Regions from separate parts of the Synechococcus sp. LTW-R genome, predicted to be linked through region 2. Evidence: predicted binding sites of a transcription regulator. Region 2 holds the regulator's gene; each other region holds the start of a gene.
The links. Region 2 encodes NtcA, which controls nitrogen genes in cyanobacteria. Its sites were predicted from a motif close to GTANCNNNNGNTAC; they were not measured.
Positions count from the first base shown of each region.

Region 1: H0O22_RS12915 (ammonium transporter) is a predicted target of NtcA. The motif match lies at 1,586-1,599, and genes of this name have one in related genera.
Region 3: H0O22_RS07900 (DUF4278 domain-containing protein) is a predicted target of NtcA. The motif match lies at 2,451-2,464, and genes of this name have one in related genera.

Region 1 is NZ_CP059060.1:2,342,251-2,346,527, forward strand. Features, by position in the region: gene groL (chaperonin GroEL) at 1-453, shown strand, start outside; gene H0O22_RS12905 (hypothetical protein) at 729-1,088, shown strand; gene H0O22_RS12910 (MscL family protein) at 1,148-1,513, shown strand; gene H0O22_RS12915 (ammonium transporter) at 1,640-2,965, shown strand; gene H0O22_RS12920 (hypothetical protein) at 3,360-4,277, shown strand, end outside.
Region 2 is NZ_CP059060.1:1,568,358-1,572,634, forward strand. Features, by position in the region: gene dcd (dCTP deaminase) at 1-38, opposite strand, end outside; gene H0O22_RS08950 (cob(I)yrinic acid a,c-diamide adenosyltransferase) at 38-628, opposite strand; gene rph (ribonuclease PH) at 731-1,465, shown strand; gene ntcA (global nitrogen regulator NtcA) at 1,531-2,271, shown strand; gene H0O22_RS08965 (DUF3084 domain-containing protein) at 2,347-3,525, shown strand; gene H0O22_RS08970 (resolvase) at 3,522-3,971, shown strand; gene H0O22_RS08975 (DUF3146 family protein) at 3,949-4,206, opposite strand; gene pth (aminoacyl-tRNA hydrolase) at 4,213-4,277, opposite strand, start outside.
Region 3 is NZ_CP059060.1:1,391,885-1,396,161, reverse strand. Features, by position in the region: gene H0O22_RS07925 (glycosyltransferase family 2 protein) at 1-839, shown strand, start outside; gene H0O22_RS07920 (HEAT repeat domain-containing protein) at 797-1,273, opposite strand; gene H0O22_RS07915 (photosystem I reaction center subunit VIII) at 1,384-1,500, shown strand; gene H0O22_RS07910 (photosystem I reaction center subunit XI) at 1,545-2,036, shown strand; gene H0O22_RS07905 (hypothetical protein) at 2,161-2,382, shown strand; gene H0O22_RS07900 (DUF4278 domain-containing protein) at 2,490-2,657, shown strand; tRNA gene H0O22_RS07895 (tRNA-Thr) at 2,996-3,067, opposite strand; gene H0O22_RS07890 (response regulator transcription factor) at 3,093-3,296, opposite strand; gene minE (cell division topological specificity factor MinE) at 3,331-3,705, opposite strand; gene minD (septum site-determining protein MinD) at 3,710-4,277, opposite strand, start outside.

The DNA of each region.
Region 1 (4,277 bases), 770 kb from region 2:
GAAGACGCCATCAACGCCACCAAGGCGGCCGTTGAAGAAGGCATCGTTCCTGGCGGTGGCACCACCCTGGCCCACCTGGCTCCCTCCCTCGAGGATTGGGCCAAGGCCAACCTTTCCGGCGAGGAGCTGATCGGCTCCACCATCGTGGCTTCCGCCCTGACCGCTCCCCTCAAGCGCATCGCTGAGAACGCTGGTGTGAACGGCTCCGTCGTCGCGGAGCACGTCAAGAACAAGCCCTTCACCGAGGGCTACAACGCCGCCACCGGCGAGTACGTCGACATGCTGGCGGCCGGCATCGTTGACCCCGCCAAGGTGACCCGCTCCGGTCTGCAGAACGCGGCTTCGATCGCCGGCATGGTTCTGACCACCGAGTGCATCGTGGCTGACCTGCCCGAGAAGAAGGAAGCAGCTCCTGCCGGCGGCGGCATGGGCGGCGGCGACTTCGACTACTGAGGTCGGTCGGGGAGCGGTTGACCTTCTCCCCTTCGACTCTTCAGTCATTGCAACGTATCTGGGGCACATCCGTGCCCTTTTTTTGTGCCTGTCGAGCCGGCCGATCCGAGGCGGCCCGGTTCTTCTGTATAGGTGGCGCAATGCAGGTCTATGTAGGTGGAGCCGTTTTCTGTTTGCGGGAGGGCTCAGTGGTGCAGGTGCAACGTCTTCGTCGCTGAGCCGGGAAATGAACCCAAGCGGAGAGACGTATTGTTCTTGCTATACGAATCTTGGTTGTGTCGCGTCCTGGTGCCTTCGCTGCGAACTTCAAGCCTGAGGTCTTGGATCGCTTTCGGGATCTCTGCCGGCGTCAGGGCCGGCAGTACACGAAGGTTCTCGAGCGTCTCGCTGAGGTGTATCTGGAGACCGACGGTGCCGTGCTGGATGGAACGGCCTCTTCTGGGCCTGCGGATCCCGACAAGAAGAAGCGGCTTGTTCAGGTGGAGTCACTCCAGAACAAACTCCTGGAGGATCTCTTGAAGCGTGTCGAGGTCCTGGAGAAGCAAAAGGTGAAAACGGACTATGAGATCGAGCGTGTTCAAAAGAGCGTTGCCTTTCTGCGCTCCGGTCTTCAAGAACCTGGTTCTCAGGGCTGAACGGTTAAGGGCTTGCTGTATCCCGTGTTCGAATGAAAGTCTGAGTTCTCTGGTCTTTCATGCTCGCTTTTCGTCGCTGGTTGCGGGAATTCACGGAGTTCTTCTTTCAGAAGGGCAATGCCCTGAATCTGGCCATCGCGGTGGTCGTGGGCACGCAGTTTCAGCAGATCGTCGATGCCCTCACGAAGGATCTCTTGATGCCTTTGCTGAATCCCCTGATTCGCAATGGCGGCTGGGAAAAGTGGGTGATTCCTTATGCCGGTGGGCAGCTTCTGATCGGACAGGCCCTGAATGTGCTGCTCAATTCCCTGATTGTGGGCTGGGCTCTCTTCTTGATTGTTAAGGCGATCAATCGCTCCCAGCGCATGGCTTCCGCGGGGATGGACCGCCTGCGCGCTGAACAGGGCGGGGATTCCGAGGTCTGAACGGATGCGGACCGCTAGGAGGAGGTAAAAATGTTCATTGTGAACAGTCTGGGCTCCCTGTTGCCTGAAACGGTAGCCGTCATTACCGAATGAACTCGCGTGCGGTTTTTTTCGAGACAGCGCCGATTGCTGATCGCTATTCTCACTGTTCCTGCGCTTCAGCTCCTGCTGGGTGCCTTCCTGCCAGCCCAGGCCGCTGAGGCCACGCTGGACAGCTCTGACAACACCTTGCTGCTGATGTCGGCAGCGATGGTTCTGTTGATGACCCCTGGTCTGGCCTTCTTCTACGGCGGCTTTGTTCAGGGGCGGAATGTCCTCAACACGATGGCGATGAGCTTCGTGATGATGGGCATCGCCACCTTGGTCTGGGCCACCTTTGGTTTCAGCTTGGCTTTCGCTGATGGCGGCGCCGCTCAGGCGGTGGTGGGGAACCCCTTCACGTTTGCTCTGTTGGAGCGTCTGCCGGAGGTCTGGGATGGCTTGGCCGTTCCCGGCTTGACCTTCGCCCTGTTCCAGGGCATGTTCGCGATCATCACGCCGGCTCTGATTTCAGGCGCCTTGGTGGAGCGCATCAGCTTCCGCTTCTGGTGCCTGTTCACGCCGATCTGGCTGCTCCTGGTTTATTCCCCGCTGGCCCACATGGTCTGGGGCGGCGGCTTCCTGGGCAAAGACCTGGACTTCGCCGGTGGCACCGTGGTGCACATCAGCTCCGGCGTCACCGCATTGGTCTTGGCTGGTCTGATCGGCGCCCGGCGCCAGTGGCCCAAGGCGATCCGTCCTCCCCATGACGTGACCCAGATCCTGCTCGGCACCGGTCTGCTCTGGTTTGGTTGGTTCGGCTTCAACGGCGGTAGCCAGCTTGCCGTTGGCGGCGCTGAGATTCCGTTCACCACCACCCATGTCGCGGCTGCGGCCGGTTTAGTGGCCTGGTCGGTTGTGGAGACCTGGCGCGATGGCAAGCCCACTGCCGTGGGAATGGCCACCGGTGCTGTCTCTGGCTTGGTGGGTGTGACCCCTGCCGCTGGTTTTGTGACCATCGGCTCGGGCATGGCGATCGGCGCGATCACCGCCGTCCTTTGCTATTTCTCGGTCCAGGTCAAGGTGAAGCTGCGCTTTGACGATTCCCTCGACACCTATGCCGTCCATGGCGTGGGCGGCACCGCCGGTGCCCTGTTGACGGGTGTCTTTGCCAACGCTGAGCTGATCTCCGCGCACCCTGCCGGTCAGGTTCTGGCGGAACAGGGCCGCGGTGCCCTGGTTCTCGGTCAGCTGCAGGCCGTGCTGGTGGCCTATGGCCTGGCTGCGATCGGTACCTTCCTGATCGCTGGTGTTCTGCGGGGTCTTGGCGTTCAGTTCCGCGTGACGGAAGAGGCTGAGAACCTCGGTGTGGATGTCGCCGAACATGGCGAAGAGGCCTATGCCGAGCGCGTCGGTTCTCCGCAGCTGTACTGAGCACCGTCTCCATGAGCAAGCCCGGGGTGCAGAGCATCCCGGGCTTTTGCTGTTTTGTTTCAACAGAAGGGCAAAGGGTTTGCAACTTCCTTGTCCGAAGTCTTTAGAGGCTAAGAATTATCGAGAATACCCCTCGATTACAGTCATTGATGAGTGACCTGAATGTTTCCATTGGTTCTAAGTTGATGTACACAAGTTTTTCATCGCCATTTCGGCTTCGTTAATTATTCACCCTACAATTGTGAATGTATTTATGCAGTTCTGTTGACTCCTCTGAAAGACTTGTTTTGGGCGCCTCCGGCTATTGAGGCTTGCTGCAGTTTGGTGTTAATATTTTGGCAAAAATGTTTTGGTGAAGATGCGGAAAGAGCTACGAGTCTCTCTGCTTTGCCACTTGGTGATCACTTCGATACTCGCTACTGTTGTTTCGTATCAAGTCCTTGCCCCGCTGTTTGGCCCTGAGGCTTGGGTTCTAAATAATGATCACTTGATGCCATTTGATCATATTAGATTAATTCTCTCCGGCAAAGGTTTCGGACTGCGTGATATTACCTGGGCACGTATACCAAGCTTGTTTCCAGATTATTTCCTCGCCTTTGTTTCCGGTATTTTTTCAGGGAACTGGATTGAACAGTTTTCATTCTACTGGCATGTTCAAATATTCTTTTGTGTGTCTGCGTTTCTTTTTCTAGCTCAATTTTCTTGCGGTGTGGCCGGATTGTATTTGTCTGCTGGTGTTTATTCTTTCCTTGTTTGGTTCTTTCCTGGGTATGCTGAAATAATTTTTTATTCGGGTGTTCCCATTTACCACGGAGGCAACTTTGTTAATGTTGCGCTACTTATTTTCCTGGTTTCTTGTTTGCTTTCGGGCGAGTGTCGTGGCTTCAGGGGTATAGGAATCTATGTTTTATTTGCTTACAGTCTTGTTGCATCCTTCTCGAGTAGATTGTTCTTTGTTCAGCTGATAGCTCCTCTATGGGTTCTGTTTTTGATAAACATCAGGATTGGCAATGTTTCTGCTTATTCAGTCGATTGGCGAAGGTTATGGACAAGTAAGGTTGCCCGTTTTCTTGGTTTGATCAGTATTGCTTCAATAAGCGGTCTTGTCTCTTATGTTCTCGTCATTCATCAATGTACTGATGTTGGTATTAGTGCTCACTTCGACGTCTTCGTGGCACATTTCCGCCGCATGGGTGAGAGAGGGCTTCTAGTTTTCTGCCTGCTCTCTTATCTTCCGTTGATTCTTGCTTGGTGTGGGCCGGGAAGGGTTTTTCCTCTTGGGAGGTCAGTCAACACTTTGAATGGGAGAAAG
Region 2 (4,277 bases):
GCGGCCTGCTCGTTAATCCAACGGTCGTTCTTGAGCATTAGAAACCTCGGCGCAGCTGGGTGACCTGATCGGCCATGGCCAACAAAGCCGTGGGCATGGACGGCCCCGTCAGGATCACATCCAGGTTGGACGGCCGCTGCTCCAGGGCCGAGACCACCTCCGCTTCCGCCAAATAACCCAGCTCAACAGCCAAGCCCAGCTCATCGAGGACCAGCTGATCCAGCTGCCCGCCCAAGAGCTGCTCGCGGGTGTACTCCCAAACCTCCCGCACAGCCGCGGCATCCGCCTGGGATGCCGGCATGGGCTCGGCGAGGCAACCCGCCACGGCAGGCCGAAGCCACTGCAGACGGCCGCAGAGCCAAACGCTGCGATCCAGACCTTGATCAACACCGCCCTTGAGGAACTGGCTGACGAGCACGCGGCTCCCCAATCCAGCACTGCGCAACGCCTGACTGAACACGCCGCTGAAGCTGCCGCGAAAGGGCGCCGTATGCACCTGGAGCTGCCCCTCCTGCTGGGCCGCCAGGCGCACGCTGCGGGCGGGGGCCGACGCTGGAATCGAGGCCAGCGGACGCAGGTGTCCAGCACGGGGAGTTGCACTGGGAGTGGCTGCAATGCTGGCCGTCATCGAGTGCATGGCTGCCGCTTGGGATCCTGAATGTAGCGGCGTTAGGCCGTCCGGCAAGCAACAAGCACTACCTGTAGTGCAAACACCCGTACCATCGAGGCCATGACCAGCACCCAACCCCGGCGGGATGGCCGCAGCACCTCGGATCTACGCAGCACGCGTTTCGGCTGGGATCCGATGGGCTTCGCCCTGAGCTCCGTCACCGTTCACACGGGTCGCACCGCAGTGATCTGCAGCGTCTGCCTCGAGGAGGGTGTCCCGAAGTGGCGCAAGGGCTCTGGCAAGGGCTGGCTGAGTGCCGACTACAGGCTGCTGCCCGCCAGCACCCCCAGCCGCCAGCCGCGGGAGCTGATGAAGCTCAGCGGCCGAACCCAGGAAATTCAACGTTTGATTGCCCGCAGCCTTCGGGCCTGCCTCGATCTCGAGCTGCTGGGGGAGAGGACGCTGCAGATCGATTGCGATGTGCTGCAGGCCGATGCCGGGACCCGCACCGCTTCGATCACGGGAGCCTGGGCGGCCCTAGCCCTTGGACTGCGACGGCTCGAACAACGCGGAGTGCTGGAGGGCTCACCCTTGATCGGCCAGGTGGCGGCGGTGTCGGTGGGCCTCGTGGATGGAGCCGCCCTGCTGGATCTCGACTACAGCGAAGACAGCCGCGCCGAGGTGGATTTGAACGTGGTGATGAATCAAGAGCTGCATTTGCTCGAAATTCAGGGCACCGCCGAAGGCGCACCCTTCAGCCGCCAACAGCTGTCTTCCCTGGTGGACCTCGCCGAAGCTGGCATCCAGCAACTCCAAGCGGCTCAGACCAAGGCTTTGGAAGAAGCCCCGAATTAGTTTCAATGGCTACACGGCCGCCCTGGACTGATCCGTAGGTTCCAGCAGACTTCAGTCGCGCTGAAATGGTCGTGGCAACGCAAGGATTCAGCCGCTACTCCCCTAGCCCTACTACCGGTACTTCTGTGATCGCACCGATCGCGGGAAGTCCGCTGCCACCCAATGCAACGCTCCTGGATGTCATCCGGGGGCTGAGCGGCAGCACGACCGAAATTGTCGAGCGCGGCAAGACGATCTTTTTCCCCGGAGATCCAGCCGAAAAGGTCTACCTGCTGAAACGCGGAGCCGTTCGCCTCTCCCGGGTCTACGAATCGGGCGAAGAGATCACGGTCGCACTCCTGCGGGAAAACAGCCTGTTCGGGGTGCTCTCCCTGCTGACCGGCCAACGCTCGGATCGCTTTTATCACTCCATCGCCTTCACCCGTGTCGAGCTGGTGACGGCCCCCGCCACCTCGGTGCGCAAGGCGATTGAACAGGACCCTGCGGTGGGACTGCTCCTGCTGCAAGGTCTGTCCTCTCGGATCCTGCAAACCGAGACCATGATCGAAACCCTCACCCACCGCGACATGTCCTCGCGCCTGGTGAGTTTCCTGTTGGTGCTCTGCCGCGATTTTGGGGTTCCCAGCAGCGACGGCATCACGATCGACCTGCGTCTTTCCCACCAAGCCATCGCGGAGGCCATCGGCTCCACGCGGGTCACCATCACCCGGCTTCTGGGGGACCTCCGCAACGACGGCCTGGTGCAGATCGACCGCAAAAAGATCACCGTGTTCGACCCGCTTGCCCTGGCGAAGCGCTTCAGCTAAACGGCTGACCGGGTGGCTGATCCCCGCTGATTTCCCACCGCCTGCAACCGATACTGACCGTCGTCGCCCAACGTCGTGTCCGGCTGGATCCTGATCCTGGCGCTGCTGATCCTCGGGGGAGTGCTCTCCACCCTGGGGGATCGCTTGGGATCCAAGGTCGGCAAGGCGCGGCTCAGCTTGTTTCGGCTGCGGCCCAAGAAAACGGCCGTGGTCATCACGGTCCTGACCGGCAGCTTGATCAGTGCGATTTCACTGGGCTTGATGCTGCTCGTCAGTGATCGCCTGCGCACCGGGCTGTTCGAACTCGATCAGATCGAACAACGTCTGCGGGATAGCCGTGATGCCCTGGCCAGCAGCCGCAAGGACTTAGCCCAAAGCCGCAGTGCCCTGCGCAGTGCCGAACAGGAGCGCAGCCAAGCCCAGAGCCAACTGAAGGTGGTCGAACAGCAGGCCAACCGACTCCAAAAGGAACTGGCCCCGCTGATGGAGCAGCGCCGGCAATTGGAAGTTGAACGCGATCGCCTCAGCCGCGACATCGCGGCCAAGGATTCCGACCTGCAGCGGAACCGCGCTGAGCTCGCCAAGCTCAACATCAAGATCAAGACCAGCAGCCAAGAACTGGAGCGCCTGGAACGCAACCTCATTGCCCTGCGGCAAGGCGATGTGGTGATCAGCAGCGGGCAACCCCTCGAGGTCGCCAAGGTCCGGATCGAGAACGCCAGTCAGGCCAGGGAAGTCATCCACGCCCTGCTGCAACGCACAAATTTGAACGTCTACCAACGGGTGCTGCCCGGGGAGACACCGAACCGTCAGATCCTGCTGGTGCCGCGGAGCGACATCAGCAAGCTGGAGACCACCCTGAGCAAGCGCGGCGAGTGGGTGGTCAGTCTGATCTCAGCTGCCAACGTGCTCAAGGGCGAGCGTCAGGTGGTCGCATTCCCAGATGTCAGGCCCAACAAGCGGGTCGTTCGCAGCGGCGAACAACTGGCCACCACCGTGCTGGAGGCCGATGAACGCTCCCAAGACCAGGTGCGCAGCCGCCTCAACCTGCTCCTAGCCGCAGCCTTAACCCGCGCCCAACGCCAAGGGGCCCTGGCCAATGGTTTGCAATTCGATCCGACGCGGGTCAGCCAACTGGCCGAGGCCCTGGTGAACCGTCCTCCCGGCGAGACCGCAAAACTCGAGGCCGTCTCCAGGGCGAACAGCGATCTGGCCGATCCGGTTGCCGTGGACATCCGCTGGCAGCGCCCATGAGCGCCTGGCTCGGCCTGGATCCAGGCCTTAGCAAATGCGGCTTGGTCTTGTCTGATGAGGGCTCAGGCACGGTCCTGGCCGCAGGCGTGCTCTCCCCCGACGGTTGCCTCGCTCAAATTCAAAGCTGGCAGAACGGCGCTGGGATAGAGGCGGTGGTGCTCGGCAATGGCACTGGCAGCAAACACTGGCAACAGCAACTCAGCGCCCTGGGGCTCAGGGTCCAGGTGATCCCTGAAGCCGGAACCACCCTGGCCGCCCGCGCGCGCTACTGGCAGCTGGAGCCCCCCAGGGGATGGCGGCGATTGTTGCCGGAGGGCCTACGCCTGCCGCCCCGGGACTACGACGATGTGGTCGCGCAACTCCTGCTCGAGCGCCACTGGGGAACGACGCTTAAGCGCGAGCCTGGCTTGACCGTGCTGGGCCTTAAAACTTCGCCCGGACGTTGAAGGCGTAGTCCCCCCCCGCCTCCAGCTGGTAATCGGTTTTCAGCAGAAAACGCAGCAGGGCGTCCTGGATCAAAGCCCGGCCCAGGGACGGTTCCACCTGCAACTCCCCGCGGTCAAAGAACCAGGCGAACGTCCACTCAAATCCGCCAGCACTGACCTCGCCCTCGAGCACCCGCTGGCTAAAGCTCTGGCGGAGCACCCGCAATTGCGCCGTTGTGGTGGGGAGGCGACTCACGCGGACTCAGGCGGTGGGTTGCTCGACCAGCTTGGCGGCAGAGGGAGCCACAAAACCGTTGAGCCTGTTAC
Region 3 (4,277 bases), 180 kb from region 2:
TCGTGGATGACGGCTCCTCGGATCGCACCGCGGATGTGTTGCGGCAGCAGGCGGCCGGGGCCCCGGAGCTGGTGGCGGTTCTGTTGCGGCGCAACTACGGCCAGACCGCGGCCATGGCTGCGGGTTTTGACGCCAGCCGCGGGCGCTTGATCGTCACCTTGGACGGGGACCTGCAGAACGATCCGGCCGACATCCCGATGCTGCTGGGGCGCCTCGAGGAGGGCTACGACCTGGTCAGCGGCTGGCGTCACCAGCGTCAGGACCATGCCGTCAGCCGGTTGCTCCCCAGCAAGATTGCCAATGCCCTGATCGCGCGGGTGACCGGGGTGCGGCTCCACGACTACGGCTGTTCCCTCAAGGCCTACCGCCGCGAGTTGGTGGAGGACATGAACCTCTATGGGGAGCTGCACCGCTTCCTGCCCGCCTTGGCCTTCATCGAGGGGGCTCGGATTGCGGAGGTGAAGGTGAACCACAACGCCCGCCAGTTCGGCCAGAGCAAGTACGGGATTGATCGCACCTTCCGGGTGCTGATGGATCTGTTCACCGTCTGGTTCATGAAGCGCTTCTTGACCAGGCCGATGTACGTCTTCGGTTTTGGGGGGCTGAGCGCAATGGGGATTGGCGCCTTGCTGAGCGCCTATCTGCTCGCGGTGAAGTTGGGGGGCGCTGAGATCGGCAATCGCCCCCTGCTGCTGGTGGCTGTTCTGGCTTTGATCACCGGGGTGCAGCTGTTCTGCTTTGGCTTGCTCTCAGAGGTGCAGATGCGCACTTATCACGAGAGCCAAGGTCGCCCGATCTATCGCATCCGCGAGACGTTGCGCGGCAGCTTGAGCGGCTGAGCGGCGGCCACAGGAGCGCTGCTGCGGCCTCGGAAGTGGGTCATGGCATCGGCGGCGAGGGCGGCGACGACCTGGTCGGCATCGCGCAGGCCGCGGCGCATCAGGGGCAGGGCCTCGCGGTGACGCCAGAGCTGGCAGACCGCCATGGCGCTGCGGCGCGCTTCACCACCGGCACGGAACTGTGCCTCGAGCTGCTTGAGCAGCAGCCCGCGGCCGCGGCGGTCATGGGCGGCGGGCAGTTGCACGGTTAGGCCGCTGGTTTGTCCCTTGGCATCGCCGGTGCCAGCGGGGATGACCAGTTCCATCTGGCTGCGGTTGATGGCCGCAATGGCGGAGGCATCGGTGGAGCGCAGGATGTTGCGCTTGGGCCGGCCCAGGACCCAGCAGGCCGCCACGACGCCGGCGAGGACGATTCCGGTGAGGGCCTGGGTCATGGCTCGGCGTGGGGTTGGTCTGAACTTTTATGTCGCCCCTGGAGGCCCCGAAGAGCAGCTCAGGGAGGTCTCCTTACAGTGCCGAACGTTAGCTGTATTGGCCCACGCTGATGACCGGAGACTTCGTCGCCGCCTGGATGCCCTCGGTGTTCGTGCCCCTTGTCGGGATCCTGGCTCCTGCTGTGGCCATGGCCCTGTTGTTCAACGTGATTGAAGCCCGCGACTGAGTTGTCGCCGCTTTATTCCCCAGCCTCCTGACGTTCTTCCCCCGATGACCGTGACCCCCGTGGCCGACCCCTGCGTCGGCAATCTGGCCACTCCCGTCAACAGCAGCTACTTCAGCCGCGCTTTCCTGAGTGCGCTGCCTGCGTATCGCCCTGCCCTCTCTCCCAACCGTCGCGGTCTGGAAGTGGGCATGGCCCATGGCTTCTTCCTCTACGGCCCTTTCACCATCTGCGGCCCCCTGCGCGCCACCGAGTACGCCAGCACCGCTGGTCTGCTCGCTGCCGTGGGTCTGGTTTCGATCCTGACGGTGTGCCTGTCGATCTACGGCACCGCTGGCCGCGGCCCCAACGTGCAGCCGGCTGACGCCACCATCGACAACCCCCCCTCAGATCTGTTCACCAAGGCTGGTTGGGCCGAATTCGCTAGCGGCTTCTGGCTCGGCGGTTGCGGCGGCGCTGCCTTCGCTTGGTTCCTGGCGGGCACCACGATCGTGGCTCCCCTGGTGAAGATTGCCGGTGGTGTGTGGAGCGTCGGCTGAGCCCAGCCTGATCCACGTCCACTCCTGAATGGCCCGCTTGATCCTTCGGGATCCGGCGGGCTTTTTCATGTCTTGCCGTTCGCTTTGGCCATGGCTAAGGAGTGAGTAGAGCTGTGGTGCGGTGATGACCCGTTGGCCTGCTGTTGTTCTTGCGGCATCCCTTTCGGCTCTGCCTGGGGTCGCGATGGCTGAAGCCCTGCCGCCGCCAATCGGCCCCCTCCCGTCGTCGGATCAGACCGATCAGGGGTATCCGGGGGATGTGGAGAACGCCCTCAGTGATTTCACGCGTTTTCAGTGCGAGCTGCTGTTCTTTTTGACCCCGCGTCAGAACTGCCCGAGCGATTAAGCATCGAAATCAGCGTTATGTAATCGGCTGAACGACACGCCTGGTTTTGGCGCGGCTAAAACGGTGCTGTAGCAATCGCTACAAAACGTTCACCTCGGCACCCTTTGGTGTCTGAGGCGCAGTTCGATCCAGGCCATGGAACGGGGACCTGGGCTGACTCCGAGGAACCACCCATGACCCTCACCTACCGCGGCCAGAAGTACCAGCAGAACAAAGAGGCTGTCTCCCAGAAGCACCCTCAGCTGAACTACCGAGGTCTGAAGTACGTCAAGTGACTCCCGCTTGATATGAACCCCTAGCCCCGCATTCGCGGGGCTTTTTGTGTCTCTCGTTGGACCTGTGTTGGTGTTTCAGCTGAGAAACCACAGGGCTGGATGGAGTAGGGAGGCTGACAGCAACCAGCGCTCGAGACGTGTTCTGACTTGCGCCGGATAAAAGGGGATGCCTGAAGCGGCGATGCAGCCGCCTTCCGGTATGGCGTGGGTGTTGCCCAGGATCAGCTCGATCCGGTAACCCCGAGATGCGAGTGCGCTCTGGAGTCCGAGAAAGGCCGCCTCATCACCCCAGTTGTAGGAGTGTTGATTGACGAGGAGGACCGGGACTGTCCTTGAAAAGCCGGCTAACGGATTTGAACCGATGGCCTTCGCTTTACAAAAGCGCTGCTCTACCACTGAGCTAAGCCGGCAAAGGGGACTGGCCCCAGCCAGAGCTTATCGCTCGGTCATGGACCAGAGCAGGAGCTGGGTGCGGTTGCGGCAACCGGTTTTGCTGAGCAGACGCGAAAGGTGGCATTCGACCGTGCGTCGACTGATGGCCAAGGTGGTTGCGATCGAACCGTTGCTTTTGCCGCGTCGCAATTCCGAGAGCACGCGCCGCTCTGCTGGCGTGGGTTGAAGGCCTGCGGGGGCAACCATGGGGAGAGGCAACTCCCCTCAGCTTTCCCATCAATCAGGCCTGGCTGGCGATGGCCTCTTCGGTTTCGCTCGCTTCCGCCTCTGCGCTCGGGGTCTCGCTGGCGTCCTCGGCCTCTGCGCCCTCCTCGGTTTCCGCCGGGGTGGGCTTAAAGATGGCCCTGCGGATCGGCAGGTTGGCCACCAGAGCGGTCACGCGGTCTTCGGTCTCGAGGCTCACATCCCCTTCGCTGAGGTCAATCTCGACGTAGCGGCTAACCACCTCGAGGATCTCGCGGCGCATCTGCTCCAGCAGTTCCGGATTCAGGTCGCTGCGGTCATGGGCCAGCACCAGCTGCAGGCGCTCCTTAGCCGTGGTGGCGCTGGCGGTCTGACGCCCAAGCAACTTGTCGATGAATTCGCGCAGGCTCATCAGTTCAGAAAATCTTGGTTTGTATCAGGCGGCTGAGCTTGGCGCGCAAGCCTTGCTTCACCTTGGAGGGATCGATGAGCGGCACGTCCTCGCCGCAGATGCGCCGGGCGATGTTGCTGTAGGCGGTGGCGGCGGGTGAGTTGGAGCCGTTCAGGGTTAGGGGTTCACCGCGGTTGGTGCTCACAATCACTTGCTCGTCTTCGAGCACCAGCCCCAACAGAGGCAGGGCCAGGATGTCGGTGACGTCATCCACCGCCAGCATTTCCTGGTTGGCCATCATCTTCGGGCGAACCCGGTTGAGGACCATCTGAATCGGCTTGATGCCCCGGGTGTTGAGCAAGCCGATCACCCGGTCAGCGTCCCGCACCGCGGACACTTCAGGGGTGGTGATGACGATGGCTTCCTTAGCCGCGGCGGCCGCGTTCTTAAAGCCGTCTTCGATGCCCGCCGGGCAGTCGATCAGGACGATGTCATGGGTCTCGCCGAGCATCTCGGCGATGGTTTGCATGTCCTCGGGCTTCAGCCACTCGAGCATCCGCGGATTGCCCGCAGGCAGCAGGGCGAGGTTGGGC